Regions from separate parts of the Pseudomonas sp. TWI929 genome, predicted to be linked through region 2. Evidence: riboswitches for the same ligand, from Rfam matches in the RefSeq annotation. Region 2 holds a riboswitch; the other holds the start of a gene.
What was found. Region 2 has a riboswitch for thiamine pyrophosphate ahead of ABE456_RS07915 (TenA family protein). Riboswitches for the same ligand answer to the same signal wherever they lie in the genome.

Region 1 (14,779 bases), on a different contig from region 2:
TCTCCCGTTCGATGTAGCGCACCATATGCTGCACATTGCGACGGATCATGCGCGCCGACAGCGGCGGGCGCAGGAAGCGCATGTCGGCGACGTCGATCAGGCCGAGGCGCTGGTCGGGGGTGACCACCACATTGCCCAGGTGCAGCGAGCGGAAGTAGACGCCGCAGCGGTGCAGCTGGCGGATCAGTTCGATCAGGCGTGGCAGGTAGGTGTCCCAGCTGAAGCCGGCATCGCGCGACATCTGCAGCAGGGTGCGCCCAGGCAGCGGGCGATACAGCACGGCGGTGCGGCCTGGCAGGTCGAGCTTGTGCTGGCTGATCACTTCAAGGGTTGGAATCCCCATTTGCGCCAGGCGCGCGGCGTTGTCGACGAAGCGCTGTGAGTAAGGGCGCAGCAGCGCAGATGAAATCAGCCGCTTCCTACGAAAAACCTTGAGGAAATTTCCATCCGCGAGCAGGTAGACTTTGGCGCCATGGCTGTCTGCCTCAAGCACCTGTGCGCCGAGTGTCAGCTGATCGAAGTCGACCTGGGTGAGCCGGGAGCATTGCATGAATAGAGCCTTGTCGTCTGACGAGCAAAATGACCGGCAATAATGCCGAAAATAATGCTGTAGCACCATGGATGGTGTCTTTGATTCTTCGGGGGAGTGGATGTTGTATCAAAAAAGCTGGGCACGAGCCTGGTTAGGCTTGGGTCTGGTCTGGTTCCTGGCTGCGATTGCCTTGGCACCAAGCAACAAGATTTATCAACAGGGCCTGGTGTTGTTCCTGTGGCTGCCGACGCTGGTACTGGCGTGGTCCGCCAGGGAGGTGTTCGTGCAAGCCTGGAAGCGCCAGCCGGCGCTGTGGTTGAGCGTGGTGCTGTTGTTGGCCTGGAGCGGGCTCAGCCTGGCCTGGTCACCCGCAGAGGACCCTGGGCGCGAGGTCAAGCGCCTGATCTACATCCTGGTGTTCCTGCTGGCGTTCCCACTGCTTGCCCAGCTTGGCATGGCCCGCATTCGCCAGCTGGTACTGGTTGGTAGCGCCTTGCTGGCCGTTGCTGCGTTGGTATCGATCATCAACTTCTATGGGCTGAAGGGGCAGCACCTGCTGGCCAGGCTGGCGGGTATCGGCGAGATTTCGCACCCTATCCTGGGCGCCTATGTCATCGGTTCGGCCGTGCTCTTCCTGCTTTACGAGCCACCTCGTCAGCGTGGCATGCAGCTGTTGTGGCTGGCGGCACTGGTTTGCCTGGGGGCTTTCGCCATGCTCAGCCAGAGCCGAGGGGCGATTCTGGCCCTGGTGATCACCGTGGTAATCGCGCCGCTGTGGTTCCGTGACCGTCACAGCCGGGTGTTTTCCATCCTGGCAGTGCTTGCCACCAGCCTGGCCTTCTACGTCGTGTACGACCTGATTGCCGCACGCGGTTCGTCCTACCGGCCAGAAATTTTCCATGCCGTGTTCGACATGATTTCCGCACACCCCTGGACCGGCCTGGGCCTGGGTGCTGACTATGATGTGTTTGCAGTTGGCAAGAAGTTCGACCACTCCCACAACATGTTCACCCATGTTGCCGTGGAAATGGGCCTGCCAGGCATGCTGCTGTGGGTCATGGTGTGGCTGTTCACCCTGGGTGAAATCGTACGCGCGCGTGGCACGCTGTTCGGCAAGGTGCTGCTTGGCTTCTGGGTGTACTCGACCCTGGCCATGCAGTTCGATGCCGCCAGCCTCACCGGTACGCCGCGTGCCGAGTGGTTCATCAGCTGGCTGCCTGTGGGCCTTGCCATGTTGCTGCCATGGGGGCGTGCCGAAAATGGCGCCTGTGGTAAAATTTCCGGTTCAACCTGAACAGCGAGCTCGATAATGGCCGAAACACCGCGTCCGGCGGAGCACACCTCCAGTCTGAAGATCTACTTCCGGCTGCTGAGCTATGTGAAACCTTATGTCGGCATTTTCCTGCTGAGCATTGTCGGTTTTGTGATCTTTGCCTCGACCCAGCCGATGCTGGCCGGGATCCTCAAGTATTTCGTCGATGGGCTGAGCAACCCCGAAGCGGTGTTGTTTCCCAACGTGCCCTACCTGCGCGACCTGCAACTGCTGCAGGCGGTGCCGCTGCTGATCATCCTGATCGCCGCGTGGCAGGGCCTGGGTTCGTTCCTGGGTAACTATTTCCTGGCCAAGGTTTCCTTGTGCCTGGTGCATGACCTGCGTGTGGAGTTGTTCAACAAGCTGCTGGTGCTGCCCAACCGCTACTTCGACAACCACAACTCCGGGCACCTGATCTCGCGCATCACCTTCAACGTGACCATGGTCACCGGTGCTGCCACCGATGCCATCAAGGTGGTGATCCGCGAAGGCCTGACCGTGGTGTTCCTGTTCGCCTACCTGCTGTGGATGAACTGGCACCTGACCCTGGTCATGGTCGCCATCCTGCCGGTGATCGCGGTGATGGTCAGCGTCGCCAGCAAGAAATTCCGCAAGCAGAGCAAGAAGATCCAGGTGGCCATGGGCGACGTTACCCATGTCGCATCCGAAACCATCCAGGGTTACCGCGTGGTGCGCAGCTTCGGCGGCGAGGCCTACGAGGAGCAGCGTTTCAGCAGGGCCAGCCAGAGCAACACCGACAAGCAGCTGCGCATGACCAAGACCGGTTCGTTGTACACGCCGATGCTGCAGTTGGTGATCTACAGCGCCATGGCCGCGTTGATGTTCCTGGTGCTGTTCTTGCGCGGTGAGTCCACCGCCGGTGACCTGGTGGCCTACATCACTGCCGCCGGCCTGCTGCCCAAGCCGATTCGTCAGCTTTCGGAAGTCAGCTCGACCATCCAGAAGGGCCTGGCAGGTGCCGAGAGCATCTTCGAACAGTTGGACGAAGCGCCTGAACTGGACACCGGCACCGTCGAGAAGGAGCGCGTGGAAGGGCGCCTGGAAGTGCGCAACCTGAGCTTCACCTACCCGGGCACCGAGCGTGAAGTGCTGAGTGACATCAGCTTTGTCGCAGAGCCAGGGCAGATGATCGCCCTGGTCGGCCGCTCCGGCAGCGGCAAGTCGACCCTGGCGGCGCTGATCCCGCGCTTCTATCACCACGACCAGGGGCAGATCCTGCTCGATGGCGTGGAAATCGAGAACTATCGCTTGCGCAACCTGCGCCGCCACGTTTCGCAGGTAACCCAGCACGTCACCCTGTTCAACGACACCGTGGCCAACAACATCGCCTATGGCGACCTGGCTGGCGCCCCGCGTGCAGACATTGAAGCTGCAGCAGCCGATGCCTATGCCAAGGAGTTCGTCGACCGGCTACCGAAAGGCTTCGATACCGAAGTGGGTGAGAACGGCGTACTGCTCTCCGGCGGCCAGCGCCAACGCCTGGCAATCGCCCGGGCACTGTTGAAAAACGCGCCGCTGCTGATCCTCGATGAAGCCACCTCGGCGCTGGATACCGAGTCCGAGCGGCACATCCAGGCGGCTCTGGACCATGTGATGGAAGGCCGCACCACGCTGGTGATCGCCCACCGCCTGTCGACTATCGAGAAGGCCGACCTGATCCTGGTCATGGACCAGGGCCGCCTGGTCGAGCGCGGTAGCCATGCCGAGCTGCTCGCGGCCAATGGCCATTATGCCCGCTTGCATGCCATGGGGCTGGATGAGCCGGCCAAGGCCGATATCACCTGAACCCTCCTTGATCGGGGCCGACACGGCCCCGATTGTCACGGGAATTTTCCAGGGACGATCTGGCCATAAAGCCGTCGTCTACCCTGTGCTAATATCCTGCCCCTGTTCATTATTTCCATATGGGTTGCCCATGAAGTTGTCCATGCCGCGTTTCGATCAAGCCCCGGTACTGGTGGTCGGCGATGTCATGCTCGACCGCTACTGGCATGGCGGTACTTCGCGTATCTCGCCTGAAGCGCCAGTTCCGGTGGTCAAGGTCGATCAGATCGAGGATCGCCCCGGCGGCGCGGCCAACGTTGCCTTGAACATCGCCGCGCTGGGCGCACCGGCTTCGCTGATTGGTGTCACCGGCCAGGACGAGGCCGCCGACAGCCTGGCCAACAGCCTGCAGGCCGCTGGCGTGCGCTCGGTGTTCCAGCGCATCGCGCATCAGCCGACCATCGTCAAGCTGCGGGTCATGAGCCGTCACCAGCAGCTGCTGCGCATCGATTTCGAAGAACCGTTCGCCACCGATCCGCTGTCGCTGGGGGCCGAGGTCGATGGCCTGCTCGAGGGCGTCAAGGTGCTGGTCCTGTCCGACTACGGCAAGGGCGCACTGAAAAATCACCAGAGCCTGATCCAGGCGGCGCGGGCCAAGGGCATTCCGGTGCTGGCCGACCCCAAGGGCAAGGACTTTTCCATCTACCGCGGTGCCAGCCTGATCACCCCGAACCTCAGCGAGTTCGAAACCATCGTCGGCCGTTGTGCCGATGAGGCCGATCTGGTCGCCAAGGGCCTGCAGCTGCTGCAGGACCTGGACCTGGGCGCCTTGCTGGTGACCCGTGGCGAGCACGGCATGACCCTGCTGCGTGTTGGCCAGCCGGCGCTGCACCTGCCGGCGCGGGCGCGTGAAGTGTTCGATGTGACCGGTGCCGGCGATACCGTCATCTCCACCCTTGCCGCAGCCATCGCCGCTGGCGAGGACCTGCCCCACGCGGTGGCCCTGGCCAACCTGGCGGCGGGCATCGTGGTCGGCAAGCTGGGTACGGCTGCGATCAGCGCCCCCGAGTTGCGCCGGGCCATCCAGCGTGAAGAAGGCTCCGAGCGCGGTGTGCTGGGCCTGGAGCAACTGCTGCTGGCCATCGATGATGCGCGGGCGCACAAAGAGAAGATCGTCTTTACCAACGGCTGCTTCGACATCCTGCATGCCGGGCATGTCACCTACCTGGAGCAGGCGCGGGCCCAGGGCGATCGCCTGATCGTCGCGGTCAACGACGACGCCTCGGTCAGCCGCCTGAAAGGGCCTGGTCGGCCGATCAACAGCGTCGACCGGCGCATGGCCGTATTGGCCGGCCTGGGCGCGGTGGACTGGGTGATCAGCTTCCCTGAGGGTACGCCGGAAAACCTGCTGAGCCAGGTCAAGCCGGACGTACTGGTCAAGGGTGGCGACTATGGCATCGACCAGGTAGTGGGCGCCGATATCGTCAAGGCCTATGGCGGCACGGTGAAGGTGCTGGGGCTGGTCGAGAACAGCTCGACTACGGCGATTGTCGAGAAGATCCGCAAGCACTGATTGAACGCCACTTTTTTGACCTTCACTGGTCCCTGTAGGAGCGGCCTTGTGTTGCGAAAGGCTGCTCCTACAGGGACCGAGCAGGCCCAGAATATTATTTGTGCAGTGAAGTGCGAGCCCGCTCCAGCAGTGCCCGTGCCTTGTCGCCAAACCGCTGCAGGTGCGACGCCCGCAGCGGCTTGCTCTCCACCAGGCCCTGCTGCTTCACCCAGTCCTTCCAGCGCACCCGCTCGTCCGTCACCACCCAGCCTTCCTGGCGGGCAAAGCTCTCGGCCAGGTACAGCCCACGCGTACTCGCTGGCACCAGTTGGTCCTTCTTCAGCGTATAAAGCTCAGCCAGTGGCTGGCCGTCCTTCAATGGCATCAGGTACAGGTCTGGCCGTTTGCGGTTGAGCCGCGCCACCAGTTGGTCGCCCTCCAGCCGCTCATCGACGTGGAACAGGCTAAGTTTTTTGGCTTCCTTTGGCACCTGCAGGCGCATGTCATAGATCAACTGCAGCGATGCCGTGGGCAAGTGCACATAAGCCCGTGGCCGCTCCAGTAGCATCAGCTTGCCGCAGTGCACAGGGCGGGCGGCACCGGACTCTGGGGCCAGCACGAAGTGCGGCGTTTCGCGATAGTGCAGAGCGGCGGCGTAGGGTACGGGCAGCCAGGTGTCGTTGAAGCGCCCGCCCAGCCAGCCCTCCGGGGTTTCCAGCAGGCACTCTTCGGCCACTTCCTGCACGGCCGTATGCAACGGCAGGTTCAGTTCCTGCGCCGGCACATAGCCGGAAATCAGCTTCAACACCACGTCGCCACGGTCTTGCCGGCGCTGCCGCACCAGCACCCAATAATCGCGGTTCTGCCAATGCAGGGTGAGGCGCACCGATACGCCAAGGTTGGCCAGTTCGACCACGAAGCGCTGCGCGTCGGGAAGCTGGATGGCCTTGCGCCGCTGCTGGGTCTGGGCAAAGTTCAGCGGCATGCCGATGCTCTGGTAGATCAGGCCTTCGGGCTTGGCCTCCACATGCAGTGGCAGTGTCTTGAAGTTGCTCGGGTTCTTGCGGATCAGCGTTCGCGCCACGAGGCTCCTCCTTGCGTCGGGTCAGTCTCCAGGCCCAATGGGCCAGGGGCAACTCAGTGCTGGCCCAGGATGCGGGCGACGGTGGCCACGTTGTGGGCCAGGTGCAACGGATTGATGGTGCCGACGATAGCACTGCTGACACCTGGGTGGGCGAACAGCAGCTCAAAGCTGGCTTGTACCGGGTCGACACCAGGGGCCAGGCAGATATGCCCGCTGGCCAGGGCCTTTTTCACCAGAATGGCCTTGCCGTGTTCGGCAGCGTAGTCCAGCACCGGGCGTTCTGCCTGCTCGTTGAGGTTGTAGGTGACCATGGCGCAGTCGCCCTGCTCCAGCGCTTTCAGGCCGCCGGCGACGGTCTTGCCGGACAGGCCGTAGCCGAGGATCTTGCCCTCTTGCTTGAGCTCGGCCAGGGTCTGGTAGACCTCCTGCTGTTCAAGGATCGCCAGGTCGTTGCCGTCGGAGTGCACCAGCACCAGTTCGATGCGGTCGGTTTCCAGGCGGCGCAGGCTGCGCTCCACCGAGCGGCGGGTATGGGCGGCGCTGAAATCGAAGTGCGACTGGCCATTGTCGAATTCTTCGCCAACCTTGCTGACGATCACCCATTGATCGCGTTGGCCGCGCAGCAGTGGGCCCAGGCGTTCTTCGCTGCGGCCATAGGCCGGCGCGGTGTCAATCAGGTTGATGCCCAGCTCGCGGGCCTGGGCCAGCAGCAGGCGGGCTTCATCATCACCGGGGATGGTGAAGCCGGTAGGGTACTTGACGCCCTGGTCGCGGCCCAGCTTGACCGTGCCCAGGCCCAGCGGTGAAACCTTGAAACCGGTGCTGCCCAGCGGGCGGTGGAAATTGTGCAGGGTTGGCAGGCTCATGGCAGCAGTTGCTCCCACGCCGCTACGCCAAGCGGTGGGCGTGGCAGGTCGGCCAGGTCGGCCTGTGCCTGCGGGCGAATGCCATCGCGCTCCAGGTGGCTGATGACCCGGTCGCTGAAGTCCGGTGCCAGGGCCAGCTTGGTCGGCCAGCCCACCAGCAGGCGTTGCTGGTCGGCGAGGAACGCATTGTCCGGGCGCACCAGGCCCGATTGTGCCGGTTCTGCGCGGTCGACCCGCAGGGTGGCCCAGTGCAGCTGGCCTTGGTCGACCCATGGCAGCAGGTTGGCGATTTCCTTCTGCGCCGCGGCAATTTGCGCAGCCGGTTCGCGGGCCACGCCATCGGCTTCGGCCAGGTCGCCGCCCATGTACCAGACCCACTGGCCATCGGCGGCCGGGTGGGTGGTGATGGTGACCCGCGGCTTTGGCCCGCCGCCCAGGCAGTGTGCGTAAAGCGGCTTCAGGTTGGCACCCTTGGCCAGCACCATGTGCAGCGGGCGGGTTTGCATGGCTGGCTGGCTGAGGCCCAGGGCATGCAGCAGGTCTTCGGTGCCGGCGCCGGCGCTAAGCACGATGCGCTGGGCGAGGATGTCGCGGCCATCTACACGCAGGCCGACCAGTGCCTCGCCTTCGCGCAGCGGCTCGATGTGCTCACCGGCCAGCAGGCTGTCGCCCGCCAGCTCGGCCAGGTTGGCCAGCAGGCTGGGCACGTCGATGACCAGTTCGGCCAGGCGGTAGACCTTGCCCTTGAAGGCGCGGTCCTGCAGTGCCGGCGGCAGTTGCTCGCCCTTGACCTGGTCGACCCGGCCGCGCACTGCCTTGCTGGCGAAGAAGCTGGTGAGGTTGCCGGCCAGGGTGCCTGGCGACCACAGGTAATGGGCGTCGGACAGCAGGCGGGTGCGGGTAAGGTCCAGCTCGCCGCTGCCGCTCAGGGCTTCGCGCCAGCGGCGCGGCATGTCGGCGATGGCCTCCGAGGCGCCGGTAAGGGCGCCATGCAGGGCGTACTTGGTACCGCCATGGATGATGCCCTGCGACTTGATGGTCTGCTCGCCACCAAGGCTGGCGCGCTCCACCAGCACTGTCGAGTAGCCCAGGCGGCGCAGACGTGCATTGAGCCAGAGGCCTGCGACCCCGGCGCCGACGATCACTACGTCAGTGGAAATGGCGGTTGGCATGGCGGTACCTCGAAGACTGGGACAGCTGGCAAGTATACAGGGTCAGGCACAAGGGGGCTGCTGCGCAGCCCATCGCGACGCAAGGCCGCTCCTACAGGGATCGCGCAAGCGGCCCCAAATTACTCAGGCAACCATCAATGCCCCGCCGTCTTGGAGAACAGCTGAATCACCACCACCCCACCGACAATCATCGCCATGCCCAGCATCGCCGGCACATCCAGTTTCTGCCCATAGACCACCAGCGCCGCCACACTGATCAGCACGATCCCCAGCCCCGACCAGATGGCATAGGCAATTCCCACCGGAATGCTGCGCACCACCAGGGTCAGCATCCAGAACGCAATGCCATAACCCACCACCATCAGCAGCAGCGGCAACGGCGTGCTCAGGCCCTTCACTGCTTTCATCGAAGCGGTGGCGATGACTTCGGCGCAGATGGCGATGGCGAGATAGGTATAGGCATTCATGGCAGGATCCTCCGGTTACTGGGCGGGCATTCTAGACCTAACCTGGATGGGGTAAAGTCATTACCTATCAATAATGGAGATAGGTTGATGGCCGAGCAGTGGAACCTTGAACAGCTGCGCACCTTTCTGCGCGTCGCAGAATTGCGCTCGTTCTCTGCCGTGGCCCGCGAGCAGCGCAAGGCGCAGTCGGCAATCAGCAGTGCCATCGCCCTGCTGGAAGCCGACCTTGGCGTTACCCTGTTCGAGCGCAGCAGCGGCCGGCAGCCGAAACTGACCGAAAACGGCAGCGCGCTGCTGGAGGATGCCCGTGAACTGTTGCGCCAGTGCGAACGCTTGGATGGTCGCGCGCTGGCGTTGATGCGCGGGCAGGAAGCTTTGCTACGGGTGGCCCAGGACGAAGCCATGCCCTACCAGCCGGTCATCGACAGTCTTGACGAGTTGGCCAGCCGCTACCCGTACCTGGAGGTGCAACTGGCCAGCGGCGCCCAGGGCGATGTGGCGCGCAAGCTGGTGGAGCGGCGTGCCGACCTTGGCCTGTTTTTCCACCACGAAAGCATTCCGGCATCCTTGGAGCGGCGTGCCCTGGGCAGTGTAGAGATGGTTACGGTGTGTGCAGTGGGGCACCCGCTGGCGGGCGAAGGCTGGGTCACCCGCCAGCAACTGGCCCGCCATCGACAATTGCTGATCACCCCGCAGCAAAGCGGCTACCCTGGCGGCGAGGCGATCAGCCCGCAGGTGTGGCGCGCCGACAGCTTCTATGCCATGGCCGAACTGCTGATGCGCGGCCTGGGCTGGGCCTGGCTGCCGCGGCACGTGGTGCAGTACCCGACCTACCAGGCGCACATGGTCGAACTGGACAGCGAGTGGCGGCCACCGGCCTTGGTGGCGGAACTGGCCTGGCGCCGGGATGAGCCCTTGGGCCCGGCCGCGCAGTGGCTGGCCGAGCGCTTTGCGGTGCACCTGCGCGCGATCGGGTAAACTCCGCCGCCATGAACAGAACTCTCTATACCTTGCTGTTTCACCTGGGCCTGCCGCTGGTTGCGTTGCGCCTGTATCTGCGCGCGCGCAAGGCGCCGGCCTATGGCCAACGTATCGCCGAGCGTTTTGCCTTCAAGCTGCCGTCCATGCGCCAAGGCGGCATCTGGGTGCATGCGGTATCAGTCGGCGAGAGCATTGCCGCAGCACCGATGGTGCGAGCCTTGCTCAAGGCCTACCCTGAGCTGCCGATCACGCTCACCTGCATGACCCCCACCGGTTCCGAGCGTATTCGTGCCATGTTCGCCGACGAACCGCGTGTGCAGCATTGCTACCTGCCCTACGACCTGCCGTGGACGGCGGGGCGTTTTCTTGACCATGTTCAGCCGAAGCTGGGCATCATCATGGAAACCGAGCTGTGGCCCAACCATATTCACCAGTGTGCCAAGCGCGGCATTCCGGTGGCCTTGGCCAACGCACGTTTGTCTGCGCGTTCGGCCCGCAGGTATGGGCGTTTTGCCAGGCTGACCCGGCCGATGCTGGCGCAGATGAACCTGATTGCCGTGCAGACCGAAACTGAGGCCCAACGCTTCCGCGAGCTGGGCGCGCGCCCTGAGTGCGTGCAGGTCACCGGCTCGATCAAATTCGACCTGAAGATCGACGAGCAACTACTGCCGCATGCCAAGGCATTGCGTGAGCAGTGGGGGGGCGGGCAGCGTCCGGTATGGATCGCCGCCAGTACCCACGAAGGTGAAGATGCATTGGTCCTGCAGGCGCATCGGCAGTTGCTGCAGGTGCATGGCGATGCCTTGCTGATCGTGGTGCCACGCCACCCTGAGCGGTTCGCAGCAGTGCATGCGCTGTGCAGCGAACAGTTCAACACCGTGCGCCGCTCTGCCGGTACGCCGGTGGAAGCCCAGACTCAAGTACTGATGGGCGACACCATGGGGGAGTTGTTGTTCCTCTATGCCTTGGCCGACATTGCCTTTGTCGGTGGCAGCCTGGTGGCGACGGGTGGGCACAACCCGCTGGAACCTGCGGCGCTGGCATTGCCGGTCATCATGGGGCCGCATGTGTTCAACTTCCTCGAAATCAGCGCGATGCTGAGTGAGGCGGGGGCGTTGCAGCACGTGGACAATGCCGACGGGCTGGCCGAGGCGGTGCGGCGCCTGGTCGAGTTGCCGCAGGATGCGCAGCGCATGGGCGAGGCGGGCAGGGCGGTGATGCGGGCCAATCAAGGGGCGTTGCAGCGCTTGCTCGATGGCCTGGGCAGGCTCATGCGCTGAATTCTGTGTGGCCTTCTTCGCGGGTGAACCCGCTCCCACAGGGATCGCATCAGGCCTGAGGGCGCTGATGAACCTGTGGGAGCGGGTTTACCCGCGATGAAGCCAACATCACTCTCAGGGGCGGCGCTCGAAGTTCTTCGCTGCCGCCGCAGCCAGGTCCGGCGGCAGGAAGTCCTTGTCTGGGTTGTAGTCCGGTTTCAGGTAGCGCTTGAGGTCCTGCAGGTCTTGCGGGCTCAGGGTGCCGGCCGCCTGCTTCAGGCTCAGGTTGTCGAGAATGTAGTCATAGCGGCTGTTGTTGTAGTCGCGCACCGAGGTGTAAAGCTGGCGCTGGGCATCGAGCACGTCGACGATGTTGCGGGTACCCACCTGGTAGCCGATTTCAGTGGCTTCCAGCGCGCTTTGGTTGGAGATGATCGACTGCTTGCGCGCCTGCACCTGCTCCACATCGGTGTTTACCGCACGGTGCAGGTTGCGGGTGTTTTCCACCACCTGGCGGCGCAGGCTCTCGCGCTGTTGCTCGCTCTGGCTCAGGCGCTGGTAAGCCTCACGTACCTGCGAGCTGGTCAGGCCGCCACTGTAGATCGGGATGTTCAGTTGCAGGCCGATGCTGGTTTGCTCGATGTCGCCGCTGTAATGCACGTTCGGCAGCGCCGCCGAGTTGCTGAAGCCAAGGTTGTCGTTGTCGCCTTTCTGGTACTGGGCAACTGCGTCCAGGGTCGGCGCATGGCCGGCCTTGCGCTGGCGAAGGGTTTCTTCGGCGGCGGTGACAGCGTGATTGGTGGCCAGCAGGTTGAGGTTCTGGCGCCCGGCGGTTTCGACCCAGGCCTTGGCGTCGTTGGGCGTAGGCACCTGCACCGGCAGGGTATGCACCACACCCTGGATAGAGGTGTATTCGCGGTTGGTCAGGGTGACCAGCGCTTCAAAGGCATCCTGCACCTGGCGCTCGGCGATGATCCGGTTGGCCCGTGCCGTGTCGTAGCTGGCTTGGGATTGCAAGACGTCGGTCTTGTCCGACAGGCCCACATCGAAACGCTCATTGGACTGGTCCAGCTGGCGCTTGAATGCCGCTTCCTCGGCCTTGGTGGCGGCCAGGTTGTCCTGGGCGCGGAGCACGGCGAAGTAGTTCTGCGCGGTTTGCAGGATCAGGTTCTGCTCGGTCGCCGACAGTTCCAGCGCGGCCTGTTCGTTGACTGCCTCTGCAGCCTGCAACTGGAACCAGCGGTCAGCGCGGAAAATTGGCTGGGCCAGGGTCGCGCTCCAGGAGTTGCCACTACGGTTGGTGGTCGCTGAGGGCTCGTCGAACTTGGTGCGGGTATTCTGCATCTCGGCAGCGCCCGACAGGTTCGGCAGCAACCCTGCGCGGGCCTGCGGCACCACTTCACGGCGGGCGCCATAATCGGCGCGCGCTGCAGCCAGATCGGCGTTGTTGTCCACCGCTTCCTGATAGACGCTGACCAGGTCGGTTTTGACTGTTGAGGGCACGTCCGCTGCCCAGACCACTCCGTTGGACGCACAAGACACGGCAATCGCCAGTGAAAGTTTGCGCAGCATAGAGGCAATCCTTGTACGAAATTTAATTACTGAACTGTTGAGTATCGAGCGACGGGCCAGTGTAGTGCCATGCGCACCCGGCAACAATCGCTCGGGGTGCCTTTCATCATCCACGCATTTACCCGCTTGGCTTTGCCGACCACTCCAGTCTAGACTGCGCATGTTCTTGTCGGGGTGCCTTGAAGCAAAGGCTGAGATCGCAGAGGTGCGGATCCCGTTGAACCTGATCAGGTTAGCGCCTGCGTAGGGAACAAGATTGCTCGCCTTCCCGGGGAGCCTCTTGTGCCAGGTCCGGGATTGTCACAGCTGCATGCAGCTTCAGGCACCCCCATATCCGGCACTGCACCCATCAAGGGTGCGTCCGCGCTTTTCAGGTTCACCCCGACATTCCACTGCTAGGAAGCCGTCTGGAGAGCCTGTGATGACCAAACAAGAAAAAGCGATCAACCTCAGCGAATCGGCACAAGTCGATCAGCAGTCCGTGCAACCGTTCCCGCGTTCGCGCAAAGTCTATGTCGAAGGCTCGCGCCCGGACATCCGCGTGCCCATGCGCGAAATCAGCCTGGACGACACCCCGACCGACTTTGGTGGCGAAAGCAACGCCCCCGTATTGGTCTACGACACCTCCGGCCCGTACACCGACCCCAACGTCATCATCGACGTGCGCAAGGGCCTGGCCGACGTGCGTTCGGCATGGATCGACGCCCGCGGTGACACCGAGCGCCTCGACGGCCTGAGCTCCGACTTCGGCCAGCAGCGCCTGAACGACGCCGAGCTGGCCAAGCTGCGTTTTGCCCACGTGCGTAACCCGCGCCGCGCCAAGGCGGGCGCCAACGTCTCGCAGATGCACTATGCCCGCCAGGGCATCATCACCGCCGAGATGGAATATGTAGCCATCCGCGAAAACATGAAGCTGCAAGAGGCCCGCGCCGCTGGCCTGCTGAACGATCAGCACGCCGGCCACAGTTTCGGTGCCAACATTCCGAAGGAAATCACCCCCGAGTTCGTGCGCCAGGAAATCGCCCGTGGCCGCGCGATCATCCCGGCCAACATCAACCACCCGGAAGTGGAGCCGATGATCATCGGCCGCAACTTCCTGGTGAAGATCAACGGCAACATTGGCAACAGCGCCCTGGGCTCCTCGATCGAGGAAGAAGTGGCCAAGCTGACCTGGGGCATCCGCTGGGGTTCGGACACGGTCATGGACCTGTCCACCGGCAAGCACATCCACGAAACCCGCGAGTGGATCATCCGTAACTCGCCGGTGCCGATCGGTACCGTGCCGATCTACCAGGCCCTGGAAAAAGTCAACGGCGTGGCCGAAGACCTGACCTGGGAACTGTTCCGCGACACCCTGATCGAGCAGGCCGAGCAGGGCGTGGACTACTTCACCATCCACGCCGGTGTGCTGCTGCGCTATGTACCGCTGACCGCCAAGCGCGTCACCGGTATCGTCAGCCGTGGTGGCTCGATCATGGCCAAGTGGTGCCTGGCGCACCACAAGGAAAACTTCCTGTACACCCACTTCGACGAAATCTGCGAAATCATGAAGGCCTACGACGTCAGCTTCTCGCTGGGCGACGGCCTGCGCCCTGGCTCGATCGCCGACGCCAACGACGCCGCGCAGTTCGGTGAGCTGGAAACCCTCGGGGAACTGACCAAGATTGCCTGGAAACACGACGTGCAGTGCATGATCGAAGGCCCTGGCCACGTGCCGATGCAGCTGATCAAGGAGAACATGGACAAGCAGCTGGAGTGCTGCGACGAGGCGCCGTTCTACACCCTCGGCCCGCTGACCACCGACATCGCCCCTGGCTACGACCACATCACCTCGGGCATTGGTGCGGCGATGATCGGCTGGTTCGGTTGCGCCATGCTCTGCTACGTCACGCCCAAGGAGCACCTGGGCCTGCCGAACAAGGACGACGTCAAGACTGGCATCATCACCTACAAGATTGCCGCGCATGCCGCCGACCTTGCCAAAGGCCACCCAGGCGCGCAGATTCGCGACAACGCCTTGTCCAAGGCGCGCTTCGAGTTCCGTTGGGAAGACCAGTTCAACCTGGGCCTGGACCCGGACACTGCCCGTGCCTACCACGATGAAACCCTGCCGAAGGAATCGGCCAAGGTCGCGCACTTCTGCTCGATGTGCGGGCCGAAGTTCTGCTCGATGAAGATCACCCAGGAAGTGCGTGAA
Region 2 (14,779 bases):
GGCCAGCATCGCGTCGGGTTCCTTCAGCCAGCGGGCCAGCCAGTTGGCGTCACGCTGACGGGTCACGCCCAGCAAGTCCGGGCCGATACCGGGTTGCCCTGGCTCGGCATTGCCCAGGGTGTGGCAGGACGAGCAGCGGGTGCGGAAGATCTGTTCGCCACTGCTGGGCGGACGCACCTCGGGGGCCTTGGCATAGTCGTTGGCCATGGCGCTGGCTTGCTTCCAGTTGTGCAGGCTGTTGCCCAGGCGGTCGGCGAGGATATAGGGGCTTTCGAAGGGCGAGGCCTTCATCCAGCGGCCGGTGGCCTGGTTGCCGATGATCAGGCTCAGGTTGTGGTCCTTGGAGCGGCCGTTTTCCAGGCCGTCGATCCACAGCCCCAGGCTACGGCGCAATTGCTCGATGTCGGCAGGTTCGCCGGTGAGCAGTGTCCAGCCTGGGCCGATGCCGAACTTTTCGGCGTAGCGCTTGAGGGTGGTAGGGGTGTCGTTGTAGGGGTCGATGCTGATTGAGTAGAGGAAGATGTCCTTGCCGACCCTGTCGCCGAGTATTTTCTGTACCTGGCGCAGGCGGGCGGTTTCCACCGGGCAGGAGTCGGTACAGCCGGTGAAGATGAAGTTGATGGCGACCACCTTGTCCTTGATCAGGTCGTCGAAGAAATGCACTGTTTCGCCGTCCTGGGTGAGCAGGGGGATGTTGGGGAAGTAGTTGGAACCCCAGGGGGTTGCCGCTTCTTCGGCCACCGGTTGTTTTGGCTGCAGCGGCCAGAACGGGACGCTGGCGGCGAACAGCGCGAGTACCAGCAGGAAACGCCATGAGCCGGGCATGATGTGGTCCTCGTCAATTATTGCGACGCGGTGTATGGCACCGGCTTTGCCGGTGTTCGCGGGTGAACCCGCTCCTACAGGGATTGCGCAGTGGCTGCTACTGTGAAAACCCTGTGGGAGCTGGCTTGCCGGCGATGGGCCGCAGAGCGGCCCCCGCTTTTGGTTACTTGATGCTGATTGGCACTGTCACGCTCTGCCCCAGTGTCGACTTCACGGTCACCGTTGCCGGTGTGGCCGGGCCGTTGCCGGTGGTGGTGGTCGACAACCGCCAGCGGGCGCCGCTGGTGGCGGCGGTCAGCGTGGCATTGCCCAGGTTCAGCGGGCCACTGGTGGTTGCGGCCGTCACACTGATGCTGTTGCCGGTGGCCACCGAGGTGGTACCGGACAGGTCCCAGGTGTAGCGGTTGCCACTGCGTACCTGCACCACGGCACTGGTGACCTGGATCTGGTCGACCGCTGCCGCCGGGCTCACTGCAATGCTGACCGTGGCCGGGGTAACCGATTCGGCACCTTTGGCATCACGCGCCGTGTAGCTGAAGCTGGCGGTGTACGCTGTGTCGACCGTGGCCGGTGGGGTGAAGGTCACCGTGGTGCCGTCGGTGCTGACAGTACCCTTGCCAGAGTCCGGCTGGTTGAGGCCAGTGACGGTCAGCGGTACGTTGCCATCCGGGTCGGTGTCGTTGGCCAGCACGTTCAGGGTGATCGGCTTGCCAGCGGTGGTTGCCGCACTGTCGTTTGCCGCGACCGGTGGCTTGTTGGCTGGGTCCTCATTGCCACCCTGGCCTTTGGTGCGGAAGGTCGGCAGGCCTACCGATGCCATGTATTCCACGCCATCCCAACCCGGCAGCGGGGTCGGCATCACCTGGAACTGCCCAGGGTGTTCAATGTCCCAGCGCAGCAGCATCGACGAGTCCTCATGCTGGGTGTTGTGGCAGTGCTCCATGTAAGTACCGGCAAACTCGCGGAAGCGGATGGCCATTTCCACTTCTTCCGACGAATCAGCGTCTGGCCCGATGCGGTATACGTCCTTGCGTGCCCATTTTTCCCACTCTGGCGGTGCCTTGCCATCGCGGCTGAGGATCACGCCTTCTTCGAAGTGCACGTGTACCGGGTGGCTCCAGCCGTTACCGCCGTTGACGATTTTCCACACTTCCATCGTACCGTCGCCACTGAAGCCACCGTCGGTGGACTGGTTGGCCAGTTGCGGTGCTGCGCTGATGCGCCGTGGGTCCATGCTGTAGCCAAAGCCGCCGTCGGTCTTGATGGTCCATGGGGTGGTGTCGGTACCATCGGAGCGACCAAAGATGAACTCGCGGTGGCGGGCATCCTTGATCTTGGCCTGGTCAGCCGCCGAGTTGCGGTCAATCGGCAGCGGGATCATCTTCAGGCCTTCAGCCTTGCCCGGCTTGGCCGGCTCGTAGGCGACCGGGTCCATGCTCAGGTCCTGGCCGCTGTAAGGCTGTACTACCAACTGCAGGAACTTGCCGATTGCCGGGTCGCCTTTGTCCCACTGCGGGCCCTTGCTGGTTTGCTTGATCACTGCCTTGTATTTTTCCGACAGCACATCGGCCAGCGAGATGGCACCTTCCGGGCCCTTGCCGGTCTGGTGCTCCATCAGGTTGACGAAGTACAGCTTGTCGCCGACCTTGATGCCGTTCTTGGCGAAGTTGATGATGATGTCGTAGCGCTCGGCGATGCCTTGCAGCGGCAGGATACCGTTGTTGTCCTGCAGGTTGCCGTCGCCGTTGAGGTCCATGGTGCCGTCGAACGGCACGGCGTGTTCCATGATGTTCCCGTCGTTGGCGATCATGTGGAACGGCACCCGCGCATACGACACGTTGGAGCCGGACGGCCCTTTGAACTCACCACTGGTACCGGCAATTTCACGCACTACGGCAAACTTGAAGTAGCGCGACACCGAGCCATTGAGGATACGGAAGCGGTAGGCGCGTGCGCGCACTTTGAGCTTGGGCTGGTACTGCCAGTTGACCAGGATCTGGTCACCGAGGAAGCCGTCGGTGTTGAAAGGGTTGAACCACAGCTGGCCGTTGGCATCCCAGGCCTTGTCGGCGATCACCAGGTTGACGTCGTAGTCACGGTTCCCCCACGGCATGGCCGAGCCACTGGGGAAGCGCAGGTTGACGTTATCCTGCAAGGCTTCGTTGCCCCGGTCGATGGCACTGTAGTAGTTCATCATCACGGCGTTGCCTTTGTAGACGTTCTGCGCCGTGAAATCCATCATATGGTCGTGGAACCAGTGGGTACTCATGGTTTCACGCCAGTCACCGCGAATCTTGATGCTGCCGTTCTGGCAGGTTTTCAGGCCGGGGGTGGCGTCGTTGACGAACAAGGTTTCCCCTGGCGAGCAGGGGAAGGCCGCACGCGGGTCCTGGGCACGGGTGTTGATGGTGTCGTAGCCGGCCAACTGCACCGGCCAGCGATAGTCATAGTACTGGCCGGGGAAGAAGTAGGCGTTGGCAAAGCCGTCGCTCTCGGCCGGGGAGTGGCCGTTGTGCTCGTGGGTGGAAATGGTGTGCAGGCCAAAGCCGCCGTTGGCCGAAGGGTCGATTGGCAGCGCGTTGTAATGGCGCATCAAAATGGGTTGGCCATAACGCACCATCAGCAGCTTGGGCGGGAAGGTTCCGTCAAAAGTCCACAGCGACTTATGGTTTTGCAGCGGGAAGTTCGGGTGGAAGCGGGTATCGATGCCCTTGGTGGTGCCCAACGTGGTCGGGATGTCGGACGTCTGGTAGTACAGCCCGCCCGGTGCGAACTCACCGACCGCATAGTTATGCATCTGTTTGCGGTCACGCAGCCCCTGGTTGATGCGCGCACCGGCCTGTGCGGTCTTGAACCCGGCTTGGGGATAAAACTCGTTCCAGCGCTGGTGCGACCAGCCTTTTCCTGGTGGCCGGCCTTCAGCTGGCGAACCGACCGGGTGGCGGTTGAGGAACATCTCGATCTGCGCCTTCCATGGGTTGCGATCCAGCACGTTGGCGTACTGGGTCGGGAACGGGTACAGGCCCGGTTGCTTGAGGAAGGCTTCCAGCGCGGTGCCGCTTGGGCCGCTGCGGGCCACCACGTTGGGGTCTTGTGCGGGGGCTGCGCCCAGCGTGGGCACCGGGAAGGTCAGGTCTGGCGGCGGCAATGTAGGGTCAAGTTTTTCTGGCCCGAATTCTTCGAACAGCAGCAGTTGTTGAGTGAAGGGTTGTGCGCCGAACAACGGGCTGGGCTTGCCATTGGTGGGGTATTTGTCGGAGGTCTGCAGCGCCGGCGGCAATACGTTGTCGGTGCGTACCGTGTTGCGGTCGCCATATACACCGTCAGTCAGCTCCAGCGCGCCTTCGTTGGCCTCTGGCAGGGTAGAGAGGTTGAGCAGCGCCTGGGTCGGGTCGGCCGGCTGGTCGGTATAGGCCGATGGGTCGGTTGGCGGTGGCATGCTGTTGTCGTCGAGGGGGGCGGCCATGGCAGTGATCAGCCCAAGGCTGAGCATCAGCGCAGTGACGGAAGACAGCTGGAAAGCATGCCTTGCTGGGTGGATCACGGCAGGTGTTTTCATTGACTGATGCCTCGCTTGCGGCTGTATGGCTTTCGGCCATCAATGGCGTTTTGCCCGGTAAATGGCCCGGAGCAACCGCTGTGCCAACAGATATTTCTGTAATGCTTTGTTAAACAAATCCTTGCAGCGCTTGGGGTGCGCTAAATAACGGGGCGTCAAAAATGGGTATAAGTCCCCACTAGCGGGTCACCCAATACCCAGGGTTTGGGTGGTTTGGGTAGTGACAGCACTGGCGCGCTGGGGTATACCTGAGCGCCACCAAGGGGAGCCCGGCAACGGGCTGAGAAACCGCTGGATGCAGCAGCGCGGTGACCCTTCGAACCTGATCCGGATCATGCCGGCGAAGGGATGGGGACTTGAAACCTGCCTTTTTGCCGGCCTCACTGCGAGGCCAGTCCATGCCACCTTCCACGGTCTCGCTGTCACCCCCATCAAGGACAGCAACATGACCGAACGTTTCAGCCAGTCCCTGCGCCGCATCAGCGAGCCGACCTGGTCGGCGGCCGTTGGCCACCGCTTCGTGACCCAACTGTGTGACGGCAGCCTGCCGGACCCGATCATGGTCAATTACCTGGTACAGGATCACCGCTTCCTCGACAGCTTCCTGACCCTGCTGGGCGCGGCCATCGCTACCGCCGACACCTTTGAGGCGCGCCTGCGCTTCGGCCGCTTTGCCGGGATGATCTCCAGCGACGAGAACACTTACTTCCTGCGCGCCTTCGAAGCCCTGGGCGTAAGCCCGGCACAACGCAGCGAACCGGCCGACACCGCGCCAACCGCAGGTTTCAAGGCCATCATGCGCGAAGCGGCGGCGACCCGTTCCTACGCGGCGGCACTTGCGGTGCTCAACGTTGCCGAAGGCCTGTACCTGGACTGGGCGCTGAAGGCGCCAAAACCGATGCCTGACAACTTCGTCCATGCCGAGTGGATCACCCTGCACGACAACCCGGCGTTCCAGGACTTTGTCGCCTTCCTGCAGGCCGAGCTGGACCGCGTCGGCCCGCAGCAAGCTGCGCTGGCGGGCGACTTCTACCAGCGCACCGTGGCGCTGGAGTTGGCCTTCTTCGACGCTGTGTACCCGGAGGAAAAATGAGCATGGATATCTTCGACCGCCTCAAGGCGGCAGCCGCACCGCAGTGGAACAGCTATGTGGACCACGACTTCGTGCGTCAGATGGGCGAAGGCACGCTGAGCGAAGAAGCATTTCGGACTTACCTGGTGCAGGATTACCTGTTCCTGATCCAGTTCGCCCGCGCCTGGGCGCTGGCTGCCTACAAGAGCCGTCGTCCGGCCGATATCCGTGCCGCGCAGGCCGGCTTGGCGGCGATTCTGGATGAAACCGAGCTGCACCTGCGCCTGTGCGCGCGCTGGGGGCTGACCCAGGCCGATATCGAGGCAGCGCCAGAGCACCAGGCCACGGTGGCCTATACCCGCTACGTGCTGGACTGCGGCGCCGCCGGCGACCTGCTAGAGCTGCACGTGGCACTGGCGCCCTGCGTGATCGGCTATGCCGAAATCGGCCAGACCTTGGCTGAGCGCATTGGCGATTTGAGCAACCACCCGTACCGCGAGTGGATTGGCGAGTATGCCGGGGAAGGCTACCAAGGGGTGGCAGCGGCAGCGCGCAAGCACCTGGATGAGCTGGCGGCGCGGAGCATGACCGAGCAGCGCTTCGCTGAATTGGTGGGGATTTTCGGCCAGGCGTCCAGCCTGGAGGCTGATTTCTGGCAGATGGGCCTGGCTTCGAGTTGACGCTGTACCTGTGGGCGCGGGCTTGCCCGCGAAGCAGGCGACGCGGAATATGGGGTCGCTCCTACAATTGCGTATGAGCGAAGTCCATGGCAAGGAGCAACAATATGCACATCCTCAACGCACGCCTGCGCGGCAAGCCTGGCTTGTTCCGCATCGAACTGAACGGCGAGCGCATCGCCGCCATCGTGCCGCAGGCCGAAGTGCTGGCGCCCGGTGCTGCCGACGACCTGGATGCCGGACAAAACCTGGTGGTAGCGCCTTTTGTCGAACCGCACATTCACCTGGACGCCACGCTGACCGCTGGTGAACCGAAGTGGAACATGAGCGGTACCCTGTTCGAAGGTATCGAGCGCTGGGCCGAGCGCAAGGAAATCACCACCCACGACGACATCAAGACCCGCGCGAAAAAAACCATCGGCATGTTGGTGGATCACGGTATCCAGCATGTGCGTACGCATGTCGATGTAACCGACCCGAAACTCACCGCGCTAAAGGCCATGGTCGAGGTACGTGACGAAGTGCGCGAACTGGTCGACCTGCAGATCGTTGCCTTCCCCCAGGAGGGTATCGAGTCTTACGCCAATGGCCGGGCGCTGATGACCGAAGCAGTGGCCATCGGCGCCGATGTGGTCGGCGGTATTCCGCATTTCGAGAACACCCGCGACCAGGGTGTGTCGTCGGTGAAGTTCCTGATGGACCTGGCCGAGCGTACCGGCTGCCTGGTGGACGTGCATTGCGACGAAACCGACGACCCGCAGTCGCGCTTCCTTGAAGTGCTGGCCGAAGAAGCCCGGGTACGCGGCATGGGGGCCCGAGTGACGGCCAGCCATACCGTGGCCATGGGCTCGTACGACAATGCCTACTGCTACAAGCTGTTTCGCCTGCTCAAGTTGTCGGGTATCAATTTTGTGTCGTGCCCAACCGAGAGCATTCACCTGCAAGGTCGCTTCGACAACTACCCGAAACGCCGCGGCGTTACCCGCGTGGCGGAGATCGATCGTGCCGGGATGAACGTATGCTTTGGCCAGGACTCGATCGTTGACCCGTGGTACCCACTGGGCAATGGCAACATCCTGCGCATTCTCGAAGCTGGCCTGCACATCTGCCACATGCTCGGCTATGAAGACCTGCAGCGTTGCCTGGACCTTATCACCGACAACAGCGCCCGCACCCTGAACCTGGGCGAGCGCTATGGCATCGAGGTGGGGCGGCCGGCGAACCTGTTGCTGCTGTCGGCGCCAGACGATTACGAGATGGTGCGCAGCCAGGGGCATGCACTGGTGTCGGTACGCAATGGCAAGGTGCTGATGCGCAGGACACCTGCCATGGTTGAGCGCATGATGCGCTGACGCCAACCCTCCATTCAGATCTACACAGCGCCCCGCCGGCCTTGAGCCAGCGGGGCGCTTTGCCGTGGGCGGTACGCATTGCTTTGCGGTTTTTCGACGCTTTCAGTCGATAAGGTGCGATAAGCCGTGATTATTTAACCTTAGGAAATGTTTGCAGCTGCCATTGGTTATCTCCATAATTGGTATGTAATTACATGTTACATAACACAGTACAAAATCGTAGGAGCAAGCATGGCCCGGGGCGGTATCAACAAGGTGGTAGTGCAACAGGCGCGTCAGGCGCTGATTGCCCGGGGTGAGAACCCCAGCATCGATGCCATACGTATCGAGCTGGGCAATACCGGCTCGAAGACCACGATTCACCGCTACCTGAAAGAACTGAACGGCCAGCAGCCTGTAGCGTCGGAAGGTGGCGCGGCGCTGAGTGATGTGCTGAGCCGCTTGGTAGGGCAACTGGCAACCCAGCTGCAGGACGAAGCCGACCTGAAGATCGAGCAAGCCGAAAGCACCTTCACCCAACAGCGCGAACAGCTGGAAGCGCAGCTGGCCATCGCCCAGCAGGCATTGGCCGCAGCGCACCAGCAGCACCAGATTGACGTGGCCGCATTGGCCGCCGAGTCGGAAAAGCTGCTTTCCACCCAAAGTACGCTGCAGGCCGAACAGCTGCGCAGTGCCAGCCTCAACCAGTCGCTGGGTGAGATGCAGGTGCGCCTGGCCGACAAGGACGAGCAAGTGCGTTCGCTGGAAGACAAGCACCGCCATGCCCGCGATGCCCTGGAGCATTACCGCAGCGCCAGCCGCGAACAGCGTGAGCAGGAACAACGCCGCCACGAAGCGCAGCTGCAACAGCTGCAGGTGGAAGTGCGCCAGCTGCAGCAAGGCATGATCGTCAAGCAGGATGAGCTGACCCGCCTGCACCGCGACAACGAGCGCTTGCTCGGTGAGCACCGCCAGGCCGCCAGCGAATGCCGGGCCCAGGACGAGTTGCTGGAACAGCGCGATGCGCAGATTCAGGGCTTGCGCACGATCCTGGCCCAGGCCCAGGGCGCCAGCGAAGAAATGCGCCGGCAGCTGGATGTACAGGCACAAAGCCTGGAGGCCAGGCGCGACTTGTGCGCCGATCAGGCTCGGCAGTTGCAGTGGCTTGAGGAGCAACTGGCGGAACGTGATGAAGCGTTGGCGCAGTGCAGGGCGCAGTCGCTTCCGGCGGAGAGTGAGGGTGCGGCAAAGGGTTAATCTTTTTCGCCGTGGGTTTTGCCCGCGCGACGCTGAACTATAGTGAAAGGCGGCGAATGCGGTATGGCTAGGGATTCCAATGTGCGCAGCCAGGAAACAGGATGACGACGGGCTCTTCGCGGTAACCAGCGAGGGCCGCGCCGTGGCGCTGTTCCGCCTGGTACTGGCGTTCATGCTGGTGGTGATGCTGGCCTTTGTGCTGGTAGAAGGCTGGCGCATCTGGCGCGACTACCGGCACGCCTACAGCAATGCTGAGAACATGGTCAGCAACCTGGCCCGAGCCACGGCGCAACATGCGGAAGACGCCATCCGCCAGGTCGACGCCATCACCGCGGCCTTGGCCGAGCGCCTGGAAGGCGACGGTTTCGACCACATCAACCGGCCGCGCCTGCATGCCTTGCTGGCCCTGCAGAAACACATCATGCCGCAGTTGCACGGTTTGTTCGTATATGGCCCGGATGGCAGCTGGATCGTCACCGATCAGGCGGCTATCCCGCCGAATGCCAACAATGCTGACCGCGACTATTTCATCTACCACCGCAACCATACCGATCGCGGTGTGCGTATAGGCTCGGTGGTGCGCAGCCGCTCGACCGGCGATTTGATCATCCCCATTTCCCGACGCCTGGAGTATGCCGATGGTGCCTTCGCCGGCGTGCTGCTAGGCACCATCAAGGTGGAATGGTTCGTGCGCTACTACGGCGACTTCAAGATCGACGAGCGCGGCGCGCTGGTACTGGCCAAGCGCGATGGCACCATTCTGGTAAGGCGGCCGTTCGTGGAGCAGGTGGTGGGCCGCAGCCTGGCGAACAGCGAAATTTTCCGCAACCACCTGCCGTATGCCCCGGAAGGGCTGGCCGAGGCTGTTGCAGTGGTGGATGGCACCCCTCGACTGTATGGCTACCGCGCGCTTTCGAGCTACCCGCTGGTGGTGGAAGCGGGCTTGTCGCGGGAGTCGATCATCGCCCCCTGGCGGCACGATGCGATCAAGTCAGTGGCCGTGTTGCTGCTGTTACTGGTTGGCCTGGCAGCGTTCGGTGGCGTGGTGCTGCGCCAGTTGCGCGAGCGCATTGTCATTGAGCGGGCGTTGCACCAGGCCCACCAGACGCTGAAGTCCCTGGCCCTGACCGACAGCCTGACCGGGCTGGGTAACCGTCGGCGGCTGGATGCGGTTTTCGAGCCAGAACTGCGCCGGGCGCGGCGCCAGGGCTACCCGCTGGCACTGGTGATGCTCGACCTGGATTACTTCAAGGCCTACAACGACCGCTACGGTCACCCGGCGGGCGACCAGTGCCTGCGGCGCTTTGCCGAGTTGCTGCAGCAGGCATTGAAACGGCCGGCGGATTTGGCTGTGCGATACGGCGGTGAGGAATTCACCTTGCTGCTACCTGACACCGACGCCTTTGGGGCAGAGGTACTGCTGCAGGAACTGCAGCAACTGTTGAGGCGACAGGTGTTTGAGCATGCGGGCAGCCCATTGGGGCGGGTGTCGTTCAGTGCCGGCATCGCCGTGGGCGACCTGGCGCGGGAGGGGGTGACTGCGCAGAGCCTGATCGCGGCGGCGGATGGGGCGTTGTACCAGGCCAAGCGGCAGGGGCGGGATGGCTATTGTGTGGCGGGAAGTGTGGTGGTGGACGTAGACCAGTAAACCTTGTGCCCCTATCGCCGGCAAGCCAGCCCTAACCTCGACCGCATCGGCTTGCCGGCGATGGGCTGCGCTGCAGCCTCGGAGTCTAGGAACCAACTCGATAGCGCATGGCACAACGCCCAATAAGGCCGTGAGCATGCTCGCTAGCCAGAATGCCCCGTAGTCGCTCACTCAACAGCCCTTTTTCGATCATTTCAAACCCATACCGCAGGTAGAAGGGCGCATTCCAGGGCACATCGACAAAAGTGGTCAACGTCAGCTCGCTGGCACCTCCCAGGCGCGCCTCATCGACCACCCGCTGCAACAACCGGCGCCCGACACCTTGCCCCTGGGCCTCATGGCGCACCGATATCTCGTGAAGGTGCAAAACCCGCCCCTCGAACCGGGCGCAGGCAAAGCCGACAATGCGCCCAGCTGAATCCTCGGCGACCCAGCTACCACCGGCGTCAATGAATGCCCTGTGCTGAGCGCAATCCATCACATCGCCTTGCGCCAGCCAGGCCAGTGCCGGCCAGCCGGCAAAAGCCTGTGCTGCCGAACGTTCGACGTCCGGCAGCCATTGAATATCGCGTTCAAGGGTAGCGCGAACAAGCATGAATCCTTCCTGTGGTTCTAGTCCGCCGCCAACACCTGCGGCTGTAATTGCCAGCGCACCTAGCTTACCCTTTTCTCGGCCTGCAGCCGGTCACGCCACATGGAAAAATAAACCGCTAGCCGGTACCCTAGCGCCTCCCTTTGCCATCACCCGGAACGTTCCATGCTGTTCAATTTCGCCGTGCTGTTCGGCACCCTGGTGGCCATGGAGGGCGTTGGCACGCTGGCTCACAAGTACATCATGCATGGCTGGGGCTGGTGGCTGCACCGCTCGCACCATGAGCCCCAACTGGGCATGCTCGAAACCAACGACGTGTACCTGGTGGCCCTGGGGCTGATCGCCACGGCGCTGGTGGCGCTGGGCAAAAGTGGTTATGCGCCATTGCAGTGGGTGGGCGGTGGCGTGGCCGGGTACGGGGCGCTGTATGTGGTGGCCCACGATGGGTTCTTTCACCGGCATTGGCCGCGCAAGCCACAGCCGGTCAACCGCTACCTCAAGCGTTTACACCGGGCGCACCGCTTGCATCATGCGGTGAAGGGGCGCACTGGGAGTGTGTCGTTCGGGTTTTTCTATGCACCGCCGTTGAAGGTTTTGAAGCAGCAGCTTCGGGGCAAGCGCAACCATTTCTGACAGCCTGAACGGGCCTCTTCGCGGGTAAACCCGCTCCCACAAGGGTAGCGGTAGCTGTGGGGTTTACCCGCGAAGAGGCGATCAGCCTTGATTCACTGTTTCACCCTCGGGCTGCGCCGCCACATGCCCCCGGCTAACCCACCAGCCAAACCCCGCCGCAGTAAAGAACATGATCAGGCTGTACAGCGCCGCGGGCACCGCCATGGTCGCGTTGTTCAGCAGCGAGGGGCTTAGCGCCAGGGCAATCGCCAATGTCCCGTTGTGGATACCGATCTCCATGCCAATGGCAATCGCCTGGCGCTTAGGGATGTTCAGCAGTCGCGGCACCCAGTAGCCCACAGCCAGGCTCAGCAGGTTGAACAGCAATGCAGCCAGGCCCACTACCGGCGCGTACTCGACCACGGTCTGCCAGTCCTTGGCCAGGGCCAGGACAATGGTGAAGGCCAGGAACAGCGCCGCCACCAGCTTCATCGGCTTTTCCATGCGTGCAGCGAATGCGGGTGCGAAATGGCGTATCAGCATGCCCAGCGCCACCGGCAGCAGGACAATGGCAAACACCTGCATGACCTTGGCGAACTGCAGCGGGATGGCCTGGTCCGAGGCCATGAACCAGCTCAGCGAAAGGTTGACCAAAAGCGGCATGGTCAGGATCGCGATCAGCGAGTTGACCGCCGTCAAGGTGATGTTCAAGGCCACATCACCATGGGCCAGGTGGCTGAACAGGTTGGCCGTGGTACCGCCCGGCGACGCGGCCAGCAGCATCAACCCCACTGCCAATGCCGATTCCAGGCCAAAACCGTTGGCAATCAGGAAGCACACCAGCGGCAGCAGCAGGATCTGGCAAGCCAGGCCCACCACCACTGGTTTTGGGTACTTCACCACACGCGCAAAGTCAGCCAGGGTCAGTGACAACCCGAGGCCGAGCATGATGATGCCCAGGGCCAGCGGCAAAAAGGCGGTAAGCAGGGGCGAGGCGGTCATGGGCGGTCTCTCGGGCGAAGGATCTGCAGGAGTGTAGGTCGGCCCGGACTGATAGCTAATTGCAAAGGGCCAGCTCTTGGTAACCGTTTGTTACCAAGCGCAGCGGCTGGCGAGGCTGCATGCTGCGTTGCAGTGGGCCTGCAGGCGCAGTAGCATTCCCGTTTTAACCGAGGATTAGCCTGTCATGCCGTTCCAGCAAGGTCTGCTTGCCACCCCGGTGCCGGCCCACGCCCGTCACCTGTTCTTCACCCTGCAGTCGCCCGAGGCGTTGCCTGCCGCCCTGGATGCCTTGCTGCCACAGGTCGATGGCGAACAGCTGATCCTGGGCGTCGGCGCCCCGCTGGCCAAGGCCCTGGGCCGTGAAGTGCCAGGCCTGCGCGCGTTCCCGCAACTGGATGCCGCGGTGGAAAACCCGAGCACCCAGCACGCCCTGTGGCTGTGGCTGCGTGGCAACGAACGTGGCGACCTGCTGCTACGTGCCCAGTCGCTGGAGCAGGCGCTAGCACCCGCCCTGCGCCTGGCCGACAGCGTGGATGGCTTCCTGCACCGTGGCGGCCATGACCTGACGGGCTACGAAGACGGCACCGAAAACCCCGTGGACGCAGACGCCGTGCAAGCCGCCATTGCTGCCGACGGTTCCAGCTTTGCTGCCTTCCAGCTGTGGAAGCACGACCTGGAGTACTTCAAGTCGCTGCCCCAGGCTGACCAGGACAACATCATCGGCCGCCGCCTGAGCGACAACGAAGAACTCGACGACGCCCCCGAGTCTGCGCACGTCAAGCGTACCGCCCAGGAAAGCTTCGAACCCGAAGCGTTCATCGTTCGTCGTTCGGTGGCTTGGGCCGACCAGCGCGGCGCCGGCCTGGCCTTCGTCGCCCTGGGCCACAGCTTTGATGCGTTCGAAGTACAGCTGCGGCGCATGAGCGGCCTCGAAGACGGCATCATCGACGGCCTGTACCGCTTCAGCCGGCCACTGACCGGCGGCTACTACTGGTGCCCCCCAATGGGCGAAACGGGTGTCGACCTGAGCCAACTGCTGCAGGCCTGATCACTAAACATCCAGATACAGAAACACCCGCAGGCAAGGGGTAGAGCGGCTAGCCTTGAAAGTTTCCGATTCATGACGGGAGCTTTTCCATGTATGCACGTCGTGATGTCCTACGCGCAGGTGCCACTTTGGGCTTGCTGGCCGCAAGCCCTTGGTTGCACGCCGCCGCCCCGGCGGGTTTGCTGACCCGTAAAGTGCCGTCCACCGGTGAAGCCTTGCCGGTGATCGGCGCCGGTACCTCTGGCAGTTTCGAGGTAGAAGCCGGTTCAGCCCAGTACCAGCAGCTGAAAGCGGTGCTCAAGGCGTTTTTCGAAAGTGGCGCCCGGGTTATCGATACTTCGCCCAACTACGGCGGCGCCGACAGCATTCTCGGCCAGTTGCTGGAGGAGGGTGGCTGGCACCGGCAGTGCTTCATTGCTACCAAGATAGCCGCCGACAGCCGGGCCGACGCCGAATCGCAATGGGCCGGCAGCCTCAAGAGCTTGCGCACCGACAAGGTCGACTTGCTGCAGATCCACAACCTGCGCGACTGGCAGACCCAGCTGCCCTATGCCCGCGAGTTGAAGCAGCAGGGCAAGACGCGTTATGTCGGTATCACTCACTACCTCAACAGTGGCCAGGACGAAGTCGCCCGCATCGTGCGCAGCGAGGCGCTGGACTTCATCCAGATCAACTACTCGGTCAACGCCCCCGATGCCGCCCGTGAACTGCTGCCACTGTGCCAGGACAAAGGCGTCGCGGTACTGATCAACCGGGCCTTCGACGATGGCCGCCTGTTCGCCAGGGTCAAGGACCAGGCCTTGCCCGGCTGGGCCGCAGAAGCAGGCATCAGCAGTTGGGCGCAACTGTTTCTCAAATTTGCCATCAGCCACCCGGCGGTGACCACAGTCATCCCCGCGACCGGTAAGCCTGAACGCCAGCTCGACCAGCTCAAGGCCGGGCATGAACCGATGCTCACTCAGGCGCAGCAACAGGCGCTGATCAAGCAGTTTGCCTGACACCATGCAAGCCTGGCGACGGCGCCTGGACCAAGGGCTGAACATCCAGCCTGGCGAAGGCCCGGCGGTGGTCGCCGGCTTGCTATTGTTCTACCTGCTGTTCACCGGCTACTTCATGCTGCGCCCGGTGCGTGAAACCATGGGTGTCGCCGGTGGCA

Region 1: it holds a riboswitch for thiamine pyrophosphate, as region 2 does, so the genes downstream of both, thiC (phosphomethylpyrimidine synthase ThiC) here and ABE456_RS07915 (TenA family protein) in region 2, are expected to answer to the same signal.

What each region holds. Positions count from the first base shown of each region.
Region 1 is NZ_JBDJLK010000050.1:184-14,962, reverse strand. Features, by position in the region: gene ABE456_RS18805 (toluene tolerance protein) at 1-550, opposite strand, end outside; gene ABE456_RS18800 (O-antigen ligase family protein) at 651-1,826, shown strand; gene msbA (lipid A export permease/ATP-binding protein MsbA) at 1,842-3,650, shown strand; gene hldE (bifunctional D-glycero-beta-D-manno-heptose-7-phosphate kinase/D-glycero-beta-D-manno-heptose 1-phosphate adenylyltransferase HldE) at 3,781-5,202, shown strand; gene ABE456_RS18785 (metal ABC transporter ATPase) at 5,297-6,265, opposite strand; gene ABE456_RS18780 (aldo/keto reductase) at 6,319-7,131, opposite strand; gene ABE456_RS18775 (FAD-dependent oxidoreductase) at 7,128-8,303, opposite strand; gene ABE456_RS18770 (multidrug efflux SMR transporter) at 8,438-8,770, opposite strand; gene ABE456_RS18765 (LysR family transcriptional regulator) at 8,858-9,748, shown strand; gene waaA (lipid IV(A) 3-deoxy-D-manno-octulosonic acid transferase) at 9,760-11,031, shown strand; gene ABE456_RS18755 (TolC family outer membrane protein) at 11,146-12,582, opposite strand; TPP riboswitch at 12,743-12,849, shown strand; gene thiC (phosphomethylpyrimidine synthase ThiC) at 13,004-14,779, shown strand, end outside.
Region 2 is NZ_JBDJLK010000012.1:17,576-32,354, reverse strand. Features, by position in the region: gene ABE456_RS07925 (SCO family protein) at 1-825, opposite strand, end outside; gene ABE456_RS07920 (Ig-like domain-containing protein) at 989-4,384, opposite strand; TPP riboswitch at 4,636-4,750, shown strand; gene ABE456_RS07915 (TenA family protein) at 4,830-5,477, shown strand; gene tenA (thiaminase II) at 5,474-6,136, shown strand; gene codA (cytosine deaminase) at 6,241-7,485, shown strand; gene ABE456_RS07900 (DNA-binding protein) at 7,717-8,721, shown strand; gene ABE456_RS07895 (sensor domain-containing diguanylate cyclase) at 8,801-10,369, shown strand; gene ABE456_RS07890 (GNAT family N-acetyltransferase) at 10,455-10,964, opposite strand; gene ABE456_RS07885 (sterol desaturase family protein) at 11,127-11,594, shown strand; gene ABE456_RS07880 (bile acid:sodium symporter family protein) at 11,676-12,575, opposite strand; gene ABE456_RS07875 (Dyp-type peroxidase) at 12,760-13,623, shown strand; gene ABE456_RS07870 (aldo/keto reductase) at 13,713-14,621, shown strand; gene ABE456_RS07865 (MFS transporter) at 14,626-14,779, shown strand, end outside.